DNA from 2 places in the Streptomyces sp. NPDC058001 genome. Region 2 is predicted to be linked to the other one. Evidence: riboswitches for the same ligand, from Rfam matches in the RefSeq annotation. Region 2 holds a riboswitch; the other holds the start of a gene.

Evidence for each region. Region 2 has a riboswitch for S-adenosylmethionine ahead of ACFVT5_RS09465 (glutathione S-transferase C-terminal domain-containing protein). Riboswitches for the same ligand answer to the same signal wherever they lie in the genome.
Region 1: linked by a shared signal. The riboswitch ahead of ACFVT5_RS24690 (aminotransferase class V-fold PLP-dependent enzyme) and the one ahead of ACFVT5_RS09465 (glutathione S-transferase C-terminal domain-containing protein) in region 2 are both predicted to bind S-adenosylmethionine.

Annotation. Positions count from the first base shown of each region.
Region 1 covers NZ_JBHVQT010000009.1:424,691-431,700, reverse strand. The annotation lists gene ACFVT5_RS24700 (cytochrome bc complex cytochrome b subunit) at 1-883, shown strand, start outside; gene trpD (anthranilate phosphoribosyltransferase) at 1,022-2,086, shown strand; SAM riboswitch class IV at 2,180-2,296, shown strand; gene ACFVT5_RS24690 (aminotransferase class V-fold PLP-dependent enzyme) at 2,495-3,865, shown strand; gene ACFVT5_RS24685 (Lrp/AsnC family transcriptional regulator) at 3,903-4,184, opposite strand; gene ACFVT5_RS24680 (rhomboid family intramembrane serine protease) at 4,181-4,927, opposite strand; gene ACFVT5_RS24675 (hypothetical protein) at 5,109-5,348, shown strand; gene ACFVT5_RS24670 (NYN domain-containing protein) at 5,383-6,732, shown strand.
Region 2 covers NZ_JBHVQT010000003.1:603,924-610,933, forward strand. The annotation lists gene ACFVT5_RS09460 (AbgT family transporter) at 1-1,014, shown strand, start outside; gene ACFVT5_RS09465 (glutathione S-transferase C-terminal domain-containing protein) at 1,075-1,824, opposite strand; SAM riboswitch class IV at 2,064-2,208, opposite strand; partial or broken gene ACFVT5_RS09470 (F420-dependent methylene-tetrahydromethanopterin reductase) at 2,326-2,556, shown strand; gene ACFVT5_RS09475 (CatB-related O-acetyltransferase) at 2,546-3,196, opposite strand; gene ACFVT5_RS09480 (NAD(P)/FAD-dependent oxidoreductase) at 3,308-4,411, opposite strand; gene sigJ (RNA polymerase sigma factor SigJ) at 4,457-5,362, opposite strand; gene ACFVT5_RS09490 (ornithine cyclodeaminase family protein) at 5,471-6,568, opposite strand; gene ACFVT5_RS09495 (class II aldolase/adducin family protein) at 6,626-7,010, opposite strand, start outside.

The DNA.
Region 1 (7,010 bases), on a different contig from region 2:
CAACAAGAACGTCGTCGGCATGCCGCTGCTTCCGGTCTACATGGCCAAGGCCGGAGGCTTCTTCTTCCTGGTCTTCGGTGTGATCGCGGTCATCTCGGCGCTCGTCACGATCAACCCGATCTGGGCGCTCGGCCCCTACCGCCCGGACCAGGTGTCCACCGGCGCGCAGCCCGACTGGTACATGGGCTTCTCCGAGGGACTGATCCGCACCATGCCGGGCTGGGAGATCAACTTCCTGGGCCACACACTCGCCCTGGGTGTGTTCATCCCGCTGATGATCTTCCCGATGGTCCTGGTCGCCATCGCGGTGTACCCGTTCATCGAGTCCTGGGTCACCGGCGACAAGCGCGAGCACCACATCCTGGACCGCCCGCGCAACGCCCCGACCCGTACCGGTGTCGGTGTCGCGTGGATCACCTGGTACGTGGTCATGCTGATCGGCGGTGGCAACGACCTCGTCGCCACGCACTTCCATCTGTCGATCAACGTCATCACCTGGTTCGTACGGATCGCGTTCTTCGTGGCGCCGGTCATCGCGTTCATCGTCACCAAGCGGATCTGTCTCGGGCTCCAGCGCCGGGACCGGGACAAGGTGCTGCACGGACGCGAGTCCGGCATCATCAAGCGCCTGCCGCACGGTGAGTTCATCGAGGTGCACGAGCCGCTCAACCAGCAGACGCTGCACACGCTCACCGCGCACGAGCAGTACCAGCCGGAGGCCATCGGCCCCGAGGTCGACGAGAACGGTGTCAGGCGCAAGATCTCGCGCGGCCAGAAGCTGCGGGCGAAGCTGTCCAAGGGCTACTACGGCGAGGACGGCCAGATCCCGAAGCCGACGGTCGAGGAGTACGAGGAGATCACCAGCGGTCACGGTCACCACTGATGCCCTGACCTGACGCCCTGACCTGAGAAGGTCGCCACGGCGAGAGCCCCGTCCATTGCCCGGACGGGGCTCTTCGCTGTCTCCGGGGCTGGATAGGGTGGCCCTGTCGGCACGAACGTCTACGACCCAGGAGCGACCATGAGCGCTGTGACCCCCGCTGGAGGCGACACCACGGCGGGCCGTTCCTGGCCCCGGGTCCTGGACGCGCTTCTGTCCGGGCAGGACCAGGGCGCGGACGCGACGGCGTGGGCGATGGACCGGATCCTGCGCGGTGAGGCCACCAACGCGCAGATCGCCGGGTTCGCGGTCGCGCTGCGGGCCAAGGGCGAGACCGTCGAGGAGATCACCGGACTCGTCCGGACCATGTACGAGCACGCCCGGGTGATCGAGGTGCCGGGGCCCAGCGTGGACATCGTGGGCACCGGCGGGGACGGCGCCCGTACCGTCAACATCTCCACGATGTCGGCGATCGTCGTCGCCGGGACCGGCGCGAAGGTGGTCAAGCACGGCAACCGCGCGGCCTCCTCGGCGAGCGGTGCGTCGGACGTCCTGGAGAAGCTCGGCGTCAATCTGAACCTGACCCCCGAGCGGGTCGTCGAGGTCGCCGAAGAGGCCGGGATCACCTTCTGCTTCGCGGTGAAGTTCCACCCGGCGCTGCGCCATGTGGCGGCGGCCCGCGGTGAGTTGGGCATCAGGACCACCTTCAACTTCCTTGGCCCGCTGACCAATCCGGCCCGGGTGAAGGCTCAGGCGACCGGCGTCGCGGATGCCCGGATGGCGCCGATCATGGCCGGGGTCCTCGCCGAGCGCGGCTCGTCGGCGCTGGTGTTCCGCGGCGACGACGGTCTGGACGAGCTGACGACGACCGCGACCTCGAAGGTGTGGGTCGTACGCGGCGGCGCGGTCAGTGAGCAGGCGTTCGACCCGCGCGACGTGGGGATCGAACTGGTGCCGGTGGAGGCGCTGCGCGGGGCCGATGCCTCGTACAACGCCGATGTCGCCCGCCGGCTGCTCGCCGGCGAGACCGGGCCCGTACGGGACGCGGTGCTGCTCAACTCGGCGGCTGCGCTGGTCGCTCTGACGCCGGGGGACGGGTCGCTCACGGAGCAGATCCGTGCCCAGATGTCCCGTGCGGCCGAGTCCATCGACTCGGGGGCGGCGCGGCGGGTCCTGGAGCGTTGGGTGAACGCGACCACCAAGTGACCGGTCGCTCCTGCGGGGGAGAGCCTCCCCCGCAGGGGTCCGGTATCTGGACGCGCGTGGCCCACGGTCCGCGTGTCTGTCATAATTTCGGCAGGTCATGAGTGACGGCGAATCGGCCCCGGCCCGCTGTCCGGCAACCCTCCGTCCGTGGCGGGGTGCCCCGGGTGAAGACCAGGTCGTAGGCAGCGAGGTCTACGGCAAGCGCGGACCCCTCGCGTCACCAGGGGTCCTGGTCGTCGAGGGAGCAGTCTCGTGAGCAAGCGAATGCGATAGGGCGCAGCGCCCCGCCTCCGCCCACACCCCAGTCCGGTGTGATCGTCCCCTTTCCCGTGCCGTCCTGGTGCGGCCCGCGTTGTCGCGTGGCCCCGACGGCACGGTCAACTCGCTTGCCACTCACGGGAGTTCGCCATGTCCGTCGCCACTGTCGCCACCGTCGCCCCGACCACGTGTACGCCGCTGCCCGTCCTCGGTCGTGAGGTGAGCGTGCCCCTCGTCACCGGGGGCGAGGTCACGTACGCAGCCCTCGACTACGCCGCCAGCGCCCCCGCCCTCCAGCGCGTCTGGGACGACGTCGCCGCCTACGCGCCCTACTACGGCAGCGTCCACCGTGGCGCCGGATATCTCTCGCAGCTCTCCACCGACCTGTTCGAGAACGCCCGGGAGACCGTCGCCCGCTTCCTGGACTGCCGCGCCGACGACCAGGTCGTGTTCACCCGCTCGACCACCGACTCGCTGAACCTGCTCGCCGCCGCCCTGCCCGCGGGCTGCCAGGTCTTCGTCTTCGAGACCGAGCACCACGCCTCGCTGCTGCCCTGGCGCGAGGCCCACGTCACCTACCTCGACGCGCCCCGCACCCACGCCGACGCCGTCCGCACCCTGGAGCGCGCCCTCGCCGACCGTGACACACGGGGACCCGCCCTGGTCTGTGTCACCGGCGCGTCCAATGTGACCGGCGAGCTGTGGCCGGTGCGGGAGCTGGCCGCCGCCGCGCACGCGCACGGCGCCCGGATCGTCCTCGACGCCGCCCAGCTCGCGCCCCACCACCCCGTCTCCGTACAGGAGTTGGACGTCGACTGGGTCGCCTTCTCGGGCCACAAGCTGTACGCGCCGTTCGGCTCCGGTGTGCTCGCCGGACGCGCCGACTGGCTGCGGGACGCCGAGCCGTACCTCGCCGGCGGCGGTGCCTCACGCAAGGTCGCCCGCCGTGCCGACGGAGGTGTCGACGTCGAGTGGCACGACAGCGCCGCCCGGCACGAGGCCGGCTCGCCCAATGTGATCGGCGCCTACTCCATCGCCTCCGCCTGTACGGCCCTTCAGGAAGCGGGTTTCGACACGCTCGTGGCGCGGGAGCTGCGGCTCATCGACACCGTGCGCACGGGCCTCGCCGAGGTGCCCGAGGTGCGGATCCTGTCGCTGTTCGGCGACGACGCCCCGCGCGTGGGCGTCCTCTCCTTCGTCGTCGACGGCTGGAACAGCTCGCACTTCGCGGCGGCGCTCTCCGCCGAGTACGGCATCGGCGTACGCGACGGTCTGTTCTGCGCCCACCCGCTGGTCCGCACGCTCCTGGGCGCGGACCCGGGGGACACCGGCGAGTGCGGCGCGCCCGAGGCGGCGCCGGGGGAGCCGTCCCTCAACGCCATCCGCGTCAGCTTCGGCGCCGGCACACCCGACGAGCACGTGGAGCGTTTCGTACGGGCCGTCCGGGAACTGGTCACCCAGGGCGCCCGGTGGAGCTACCGCACCGAGGACGGCCGCTGCGTCCCGGACACCGGGGAGTGAACCCCGTCGGACAGGGTCGGGCAGGGGCGGAGAGGACCTAGGAGTCCAGGCCGATCGCGAACGCGGCCTCCAGGTCGTGCTGCGAGTACGTACGGAACGCCACATGCGTGTCCGTGCCCTCGACACCCTGGATCTTGCTGATACGGCCGGGGATGACATCCGCCAGATCGTCATGGGCCTGAACCCGGACCATGGCGATCAGGTCGTAGGTGCCGGTGACCGAGAAGACCTCGCTGACGCTGTCCAGCGCGGCGATCGACTCGGCGATCTCCGGAATACGGTCCACGCTGGTCTTGATGAGCACGATCGCGGTGATCACGGCTGGCTGTCTCCCTCGGTGGCCGTGGCTGGTGGTTTCACTCTAGCCGTCCGGCCGAAACGGCCCCACGCGTAGAGGAACCCCAGCGAGAAGCCCACCACATGCGCCAGATAGGCGACCCCAGGACCCTGGTGGGCCTGGCGCGCGGCCAGCCATTGCAGTGTCGCCCAGAACGGCAGCACCACCCACGCCGGAAAGCGCAGCGGCAGGAAGAAGAGGAACGGGAACAGGCTGGTGACCCGCGCCTTGGGGAAGAGGAGGAGGAAGGCGCCGAGCACCGCCGAGATCGCGCCCGAGGCGCCCACCAGAGTCTCCGCCGAATCGGCGTGCGCCAGCGCGTACCCGAACAGCGCGAGGTAGCCGCAGCTCAGATAGAACAGCGCGTAGTGCACCCGGCCCATCCGCTCCTCGGCCATGATCCCGAACACGTACAGGAACAGCACGTTGCCCAGCAGGTGCAGCCAGGAGCCGTGGACGAACAGGGCGGTCGCCGGGGTGAGCAAGGCCGCGGGGTTCCCGCTGAACAGGTCCGCCGGAATCACCCCCCAGCGCGCGAAGTACGCCCGCTGCGCCATGAGGATCTGGTCTCCGGTCCCGTACTCCGGATTGAGCCCGGAGGCGGGTCCGACGAAGAAGACCAGACAGCAGACGGCGATGAGGGTGTAGGTCACCGGGGCGGCCGGCCGGCCGTGTGTCAGGCGTTCGATCGCTGTCCCTGTGGTGCCACCCCGAGTGCCGATCATGACCAGATGATGACGGAAAGCGGCCATACCTGACAGATCGCCTCGCCGGTTCCGATGCCGGAGCGGGGGCGCCCGGCCAGGCCGTAGGGTTACGGCCACACGCGCCGGGTAGGACGGGCGCACCATGGAGGAGACGGGTGCACCACGGCGCGCCCCCGGTACGAAGGAAGCGACGGCCCCGATGACGGTTCCCCTGCCGACCGACCGCACCCGCTGGCGGTGCACGCTCTGCGGCAACCTCACCCGCTTCGACGTGACCCGCTCGTCGAAGGTCGTCGAGTACGTCCACCTCGACCTGGCCGGTGAGCCGAAGGTCGAGGAACGCGACGTGGTCAGTGAGAGCATCGAGTCCGTGCGCTGTCGCTGGTGCAACGCGGTGGATCAGGTGGAACTCGTGGACAGGCCGGGCGCCGGCTCCTGACGGAGCGGGCCCCGCACAGCTAGTGGGGTGAGCGATGGTGGAGAGCGGAGGCGGGGAGCTGGACGACGGCGCCGCCGAGGTGCTCGACCGCCCGCTGCCCGAAGGTGTGCGGCGCCGGGTCGTCCAGATCGTGTCGGACGGTTTCGGCGGGCTCACCGTGGCCGAACTGCCCACACCCCTACGGCAGTACGCGCGCTTCACCCCGACCCGGCGCGTCAAGTTCGCGGGCAACGCCATGGCCGCGGCGCTGGAGAGCGACACCCTGTTCCGGCAGCGCATCGCCGAACGCCTGCGCGAGACACAGCCGGAACTCGTCGGCGCCCTCGACTCCGGGGCGCCACCGCCCGCCGCCGATCCGCTGGACGTCGCCGCCGCCGCGTATGTGCTGCGCCCCACCGGCTGGGTGAAGCTGGTCGCCGCCGCGGGCGAGGAGGCCCAGCGCGCGGACGCCGAGCGCGTCGACGAGGAGACCCGCCAGGAGCTGGAGCGGCTGCGCGAGGAACTCGCCGGTGCCAGGGCGCAGATCCGCGGCGAGACGGAACGGCTGCGCGCCGAAGTCGACGCGGCGAAGAAGGAAGCGGAATCGCTTCACCGCAAGCTGCGCGGGGCCCTCAGCGACGTCAAGCGCGGTGAGGCGGCGGTCCGCAAGGCCCACGCCGAGACGGACACGGTACGGAGCGAGGCGCACGCACAGGTGTCGGCGGCCGAGAGCGAGACCCGCCGGCTCAGGACACGGCTCGGGGAGGCCGAGGCCGCGCTGGAGGCCAGCCGCAGGGCCGCCCGTGAGGGGCGCAGCGTCGAGGACATGCGGGTGCGGCTGCTGCTCGACACCGTCCTGGAGTCCGCCCAGGGACTGCGCAGGGAACTCGCCCTGCCGCCCGTGTCCGTACGGCCCGCCGAGACCGTGGACGCCGTCGAGCCGGGCCGGATGACACCCAAGGACATCGCCGCGCGCGCCCTGTCCGAGCACGACCCGGCCATCATCGACCAGTTGCTCGCGCTGCCGCAGGCCCATCTCGTGGTCGACGGCTACAACGTCACGAAGACCGGCTATCCGCAGATGCCGCTGGAGAAGCAGCGGCTGCGGCTCCTCGGACAGCTGTCGCTGCTCGCCGCGCAGACCGGTGCCGAGGTCACCTGTGTCTTCGACGGCGCCGAACTCGCCGCGCCCGTGCTGCTGGCGCCGCCGCGCGGAGTGCGGGTGCTGTTCTCCAAACCCGGGGTCACCGCCGACGAGTTGATCCGCCGGCTGGTGCGCGCCGAGCCGCCGGGGCGGCCCGTGATCGTCGTGTCCACGGACCGCGAGGTGGCCGACGGGGTCGCCAAGGCGGGCGCGCGTCCGGTCGCCTCCGTGGTGCTGCTCAAGCGTCTCTCGCACGGCTGAGCGTCCCGTCGGTTCCGGTGCCCCGCTGTGCGCGCGGCATAAGGCTCGTAGGCACCCTAAGTCCCCTCCATCCCCTCCGTAACGTCTGTTCCGCATGCCCGAATTGGCGGGATCTGATCGCGACGTAGGGTCAATCGAGCATCACTGCACGTGAGTTGTCGGCAAAGAAACCTCGTAGTGACAGAGTTTTTTCTCGTCAGGATTTGAACTGATCACAAGAAGGTCACTAAGGTCAGGCACCGAACCTCCACTCGGGTGATCACTCATAAGGAGTGACG
Region 2 (7,010 bases):
ATCGCCTCCGGCTACGACGCCAGCCCGATCCCCACGCCCAACGACGCGATCTTCGCCGGGATCACCACGGCCGCCGCGAAGATAGCCGGGGGAGAGGACGCCTATGTCTCCCCGCTCAGCAACTGGTTCTTCAACATCGCGTCCTCCCTCGTGCTGGCCGCCGTCATCACCCTCGTCACCCGCTTCGTCCTCAGCAAGCGGCCCGATCTCGACCCCGACCCGGACGCCGACCTGGAGGACATCGGCGCGCTCCACCTCAGCGACCGGGAACGCTCGGCACTGCGCCGCGCCGTGACCGCCCTCGTCGTCGCGCTCGTGGCGCTGACCGCCGTGGTGCTTCCGCACTCCTCACCCCTGCGTGGTGAGGGCGGCAGCATCGTCGAGTCCCCGCTCCTCGACGGCATCGCGGTTGTCGTCGCCGTCCTGTTCGCGCTCGTCGGTGTCGTCTACGGAGCGTCGGCGGGCTCGGTCGCCAAGCCCGCCGACGTACCGAAGCTGATGGTCGAGGGCGTCAAGCAGATGGCGCCGGTGCTCGTGCTGTTCTTCGCCATCGCGCAGTTCCTCGCCTACTTCGACTGGACCCGCATCGGCGATGTCGTGGCCGTCGAAGCGGCGCAGGCGCTACGGCACAGCGGCATGCCGATCCTGGTCGTCTTCCTGCTGATCCTGCTGCTGCTGACCTTGGTCAACATCATGGTCACCAGCGGTTCCGCCATGTGGGCCCTCGCGGCACCGGTCCTGGTGCCCATGCTGATGCTCGTCCAGGTCCCGGCCGAGACCACGCAGGCACTGTTCCGGATCGCCGACTCGGGCTCGACCGCCATCACGCCCATGAGCCCGTACTTCGTGATGGCGCTCGGCTTCCTTCAGCGGTACCGGAAGAGCGCGGGAATCGGCACCCTCACCTCGTACACCCTGCCCCTGGCCGTCGCGATGACCACCGCCTGGACCCTGCTGTTCCTGGTCTGGTGGAGCCTCGGCATTCCCCTCGGTCCGGGAGCGCCGGTCCGCTGAACCGGCCGCCCGCCGGACCGGGCAGCCGTGTCCTGGCGGGCCGTCCCCGGAGGCCGGGGGCTACGCCGCCCTGTGGCCCACCCCGACGGCGCTGACCGCCCCATGAAAGGCTGGATGATTCCCGAGGCGCTGTACGTAGGCGCGGAGACCGGCGTACGAGGAGACGGTGTGGGTCGCGTCGAGGTGGACGAGTGCCACCCAGAGATCCACATCGGCGGCCGTCAGCTTGTCGCCCAACACGTAGGCCGCGTCGGCCAGTTGACGGTTCAGTAGATCCAGCGTCGCCGATACGCGCTCCGGTCGGGCGGCGGTCGGAGTGACGTCACGGTCGAGGAGGTCGCGCAGGGCATCGATCTCGGAGGCAAGGGCCGGCGGGCGCAGTGGGGTGATGCGCGGGTCAGCGCCGTCGCCGTTCCCGTCGAAGGCCAGGCCGTCGAGGTCACGGAGGATATCGGGTGTGTGGTTGCTGACGACGCGTCCGCTCCATCGGTCGCACAGCGCGGGCGCGGTCAGCGGACCGTCGTAGTGGTGCCACGTGGCCTCGTACGCGCGGCGCAGCGAGGCGAACGCGTCGGGTGTGTCGGCGGGCCCGGCGAGGACCGTGGTGGCGACGGACTTCTTCAGGCCGAGCAGGTCCAGCGTGATCGAGACACGCAACGAGCGCGGACAACTCGCCGACAGATAAAGGAGATAGCGGTGGGGTGCCGGGTAGAAGCCGCCGGCGAGACCGACGCCGATGCGGCCACGGAAACGGTGCGGGCGGGACGAGAGGGCCGCCACGCTGGAACAACGCGAAACTGTCTCGGTCATGACTCTCCCAGGAAAGAACAAGGAAGCCCCGTCCGCCATTTGACTTCATCGGCGGAGGAACGGAGTGACTGCGCCTGTGTGTTGGGCCTCTTACGCCAAGTCGGGCTCTCTTGGGCTCGAACCCAACCGCACTAGTAGGCGCTGGAGACGCGCGACAGATCGATGTGCAGGCGCCTCGTCAGACAGTTCCAGGGCGATTCCATGTCCACCGGTCCCACATCCGGGGCTCGCGAGTCGCGAGACCACGCTTGCCCCGCCGCTGCGACGGGACCCGGTCGTCACCCGGGGCACCCCGTCGCGGTGGAAGGGTTGCCTGCCAGCGGGCCGGGGCCGATGACCGCACGAGCAGGCGAACCTGCCCGGAGGGCGCTGACAATCGTGACCGTCCCCGCCAGTGTCATCGCGCTCCGTGAAGTCGTCAAGAAGGTGCCGTCCGCAGTCTCACGACGTGGTCACCCGGGCATTGGCCGAGACTCTGCGGAGCAGCGGACTCCGGATCTCGGGGAGCACACCATCGCCCGGGGCCGCGCCCAGGTACGGATGTATCACGACCCGCTGGCCACCGTCCGCGAGTGGCGCGAACTCGCCGCCGCCAACAAGTAGTCCATCCGGGACCTGGTCATCGAGACCGGCAACTGGCAGAACTTCGTCGGCTCCCCGGCCACCGTCGCCGCCACCATCAACGACTTCGTCCAGGCCGACGCCGCCGATGGCTTCATCCTCAGCCGGCACCACCCGGAGCGGCGGCTTCCAGGGCGTCGACGCTGCCGGACATGATCGTCCGTACATGATCCGTGATGTGCTGGATCGGCCAGTCCCACCAGGCCACGTCCAACAGCCGGGCGATGTCCGTGTCGTCGTAGCGGTGGCGGATCACCTTGGCCGGATTGCCGCCCACGATCGCGTAGTCGGGAACGTCGTCCACGACGACCGAACCGGACGCGACGACCGCGCCGTGCCCGATCCGTACGCCCGGCATGACCATGGCCCGGTAGCCGAACCAGACGTCGTTGCCCACCACCGTGTCACCCCGGCCGGGCAGGCCGGTGATCAGGTCGAAGTGCTCCGACCAGGAGCCGCCCATGATGGGGAAGGGGAAGGTGGAAGGGCCGTCCATACGGTGGTTGGCGCCGTTCATGATGAACCGCACGCCCTCGCCCAGCGCGCAGAACTTCCCGATGACCAGCTTCTCCGGCCCGTAGTGATACAGAACGTTGCGGGTCTCGAAGGTCGTCGGATCGTCCGGGTCGTCGTAGTACGAGAACTCACCGACCTCGATCAACGGCGAGGTGACGAGGGGCCGCAACAGCACCACACGCGTCTGGTCGGGCATGGGGTGCACCACGGTCGGATCAGCGGGAACACCGGACATCACGCATCGACTCCCTCACCTTCGCGAACAGAACCGATGCATGATCGCAAACCACCGAGCGGCGGGCGACCCGATTTTCCCGGGTCGCTCAGTGCGGCTCACGACAGCGGCCTACGACAGACCCGGAGTGAGGGGAACCACCCACGGGCGGCGGGACGCCTGGCGGAGTACGAGGATCGTGGAGCGGAGCACCTGTTCCTTCACCCGGGCTGCCGGGCGGCCGGTGAGGAAGCGGTCGTGCGGGCTGTCGTCCGCGCGGACGAACTGGACGAGCCCGTCGTGGCGGCCCAGGCTCACACACTGGATAAGGAAGCGGAAGCTCAGCGGGCGCGGATCCCTGCCACGGAACTCCGAGATGAGCGACGAGGCGACGTGCGAGCCCGTGGGGAGGGCGGTCGCGCAGGCCATGCGCAAAGTGCCGGCCTTCGATGACCTGGCCGCCGCCGCGTCGCCCGCGACGTAGACCTCCGGGTGGGAGACCGAGCGCAGCGCGCCGTCGACCTCGATACGGCCGGTGGCGTCGAGCGTGAAGTGGGCCTCGGCGGCGAGTTCGGTGTTCGGGACCATCGACGCTGCCCACACGACCTCGTCCGCGTCGATGTCGTCGGCGTGGGCGATGTGCTGTTCCTCCTCGATCCGTACACCCCGTGCGGTCAGCACCGTGCGGACATGGTGCCGGCCACCCGCGGAAAGCCCGCCGCCGATCTCACCGCCCGCGTGCAGGCTGACGGCCCACCGGGGCTGGACCTCGGCGAGTTCGGCGGCGAGTTCGATCCCGGTCAGCCCGCCGCCGACGACCGCGATCCGCCCGGGGCCGTCCTGGAGTCGCTTGTACAAGGCGGCGGCGGACTCGACGGTGTGCGCGCGTTCGCCCGCGGGCGCGGTACGGCTGCCGAGGGCGTAGACCAGCCGGTCGTAGGGAATCCGGCGGCCGTCGTCCGTGGTGACGGTCCGGGCGGCGGGATCGATCGCGGTGGCGCGCGCCGCGAGGTGCTCGATTCCGGTGGAGCGCAGAAAGCCGCCGAGCGGTCGGGTGACCTCGCGGCGCGCGTCGGCGGCGGCTTCATGGAGACGTACCCGCTCGGTGAAGCGGTCGCTGGGGTCGATGAGGGTCACCTGGGCGTGCGGGGCCAGCCGGAGCGCGGCCATGAGCCCCGCGTAGCCCGCCCCGAGAACCACGGCCCGTACGTGCTGCCTGCTGTTCGTCATCGTCATGCAAGGGGGACGACGCAGCCCCCGCGAGTGTGACAGTGCCGCCGGTCACACCCCCGTACCGCCGCCGAAATCCAGATGACGCAGCTTGTCCGGATTGATCACGGCGTTGATCTCGGCGATACGTCCACCGTCCACCGTGAACGCGAACACCATGCCCCGCGCTCCCACCGCGCCCCCGGGCAGCGAGCCCGCCGGTGCGGAGAGGACCACGCCGGTGGCGCCGTTGACCTCATGTACGGCCAGCCGCACCGTCGCCAGGTCGAAGCTCCGCAGGAGGCCCTGTACGAAGCGGGCGACCTTGTCCTGGCCGACGACGGGCAACCGCGCCGCCGTGACCTTGCCGCCGCCGTCCGATCGCCAGACCACATCAGGGTGCAGGATCTCCAGAAGCGCTTCGAGGTCACCGCCCATGACGGCCGCGAGGAACGCCTCCACGGCCCGCCGGTGCTCATCGGGGTCGACGCTCCTGCGTGGTGCCTCGGCACGGACATGGCGACGGGCCCGGGAGGCCAACTGCCGTACGGCGTCGGGGGTGCGGCCGACGACCTCCGCGATCTCCGGGAACGGCACGGCGAACACGTCGTGCAGGATGAACGCCGTCCGCTCGGCGGGAGTGAGCCGCTCCAGGACGGTCAGCATCGCCATCCCGACCGATTCGTCGAGCGTCACCCGGTCCTCGGGACCGGCGTCCGTGAGCACCGGCTCCGGCAGCCAGGGGCCGATGTACGACTCGCGGCGGGCGCGGGCGGAACCGAGCTGGTCGTAGCAGATCCGGCTGATGACCGTCGTCAGATAGGCGCGCGGGTCGATCACATCGCCGTCCGGCAGCCCCTGCCATCGCAGCCATGTCTCCTGTACGGCGTCATCGGCGTCGGCGACCGAGCCGGTGATGCGGTACGCGATGCCCCACAGCCGGTCGGACTGCTGCTCGAACAGGGACAGCTCTGCCATGGTCCGGTACTCCCTTTGGTCCGCTCGTACGTCTCCTCGGAGGTGAGACGGCGCGGAGGGCCCGAATGTGACATTCGGGGCCACGGCTGTGTCATCCAGGATCGTGGATCAGTCCCGGATGTCCTGGAGCAGCCACTCCTGGGGGATCTCATGGCCGAGTCCGCGCTCGCGGGCGTGTTCGTAGACGACCGCGGCGACGGCGTGGAACTGGGCGCCCTGGATGTTGCCGCGCTCCGAGAACGTCACCTGCCGGTCGTCGTCGCGCGCCCGCGCGCGGCCCGCGAGGACGGCGTCGAGGTGGACGACAGGGGCGTCGCGCGGTGGATGCCGGCGGCCCCGATCGGGTGTGTGGCGCTGCCAGACGGGAGCGTCCGGCTGCGCCCGGTAGGTCACGAACTCGTCCTTGGTCGCCCGTGACGGCAACGCGTCGGGCACGCCGGCGGTGCCGAGTCGCAGCCACACGTCGAAGCGGTCCAGCGCCTCGGCGTCGGGGCGCCCGCCGATGTACGTCACATGCGTGCCGGGGTGCAGCCGGCGTCCGAGGACGACATCGCCGACCGCGTCCGTGCAGCCCGCCACGATGTCGGCCCCCTCATGCACCGCGTCCGGTGTGTCGAGCGCCACCACCTCGATACCGTGCCGTTCGCTCATTTCGGCGGCGAACCGTTCACGATGGGCCCGGGTCGGGCTGTAGACCTGCACCCGCTCCAGCGGTCGTACGGTGAGGAACGCTTCGACGTGGCTGCGCGCCACGCCGCCGGAACCGAACAGGCCCAGGACACGGGCGTCCTCGCGGGCGCCCAGCCCCGCCCCGATCGCCGAGTCGGCGCCCACCCGCAGGTGTTGGACGACTCCGTCGTTGAGGAGTGCCAGCGGCTCACCGGTACGGGCGTCGAGCAGGAGGATCAGTCCGCAGAACGCGCCCGGCCGCACGCAGTATTTCCCCTGGGTCCGGGCACCCGGGGGACCGGTCTCGGTGAGTACGTCGGACTTCATTCGGACGGCGACATAGCCGCTGCGGGCGGAGCCGCCCTCCATGGTGCCCCACTGGTACACGCGCTCGTCGTCCACCGGCAGGCAGAGGTCGATGATGGGGCGGCACACGCCGACGCCGGTGGCCAGGTCACGGTAGGACTGCTCCAGCGCGCGCACGACATCGGGCATGGTGAGAACGGCCGATGTCACCTCGTTGTTGAGAAAGAGCACGTTCTCCTCCTGTCGGACCGCGCGCCCGGCGAGTTGGGGCGGCGCCGGGGTCGTGGATCAGGTGCGCAGCGGCACGGGCGGGCCTTCGTGCTCGGCGCGTGCCGCGAGGTGGCGCCACATCGCCGATACGTTGAACGCCGGTCCCAGATCGGGGAGTTCGGCGATGTCCTCGTCGGGAATCGCGCGCAGCGGGGCGCCGGTGGCGGCGACGGCGAGCATGGTCCGCGCCAGCGAGTTCACGGCGAGTGCCCGGGTGACGGCCTGCGCGACGGCATGGGCCGGATCGCCCTCGCCGACCGCGACGAGGCCGTGGCCCCGGAGTACGACGACGGGCCGGGCCCCGAGGCAGGTCACCATCTGCTCGGCGAGGTCCCGGCGGCGCACCAGGGCGGAGCGGTGCCAGACGGGGATGCCCTCGTGGGCGAGGCGGGCGGCCGGTATG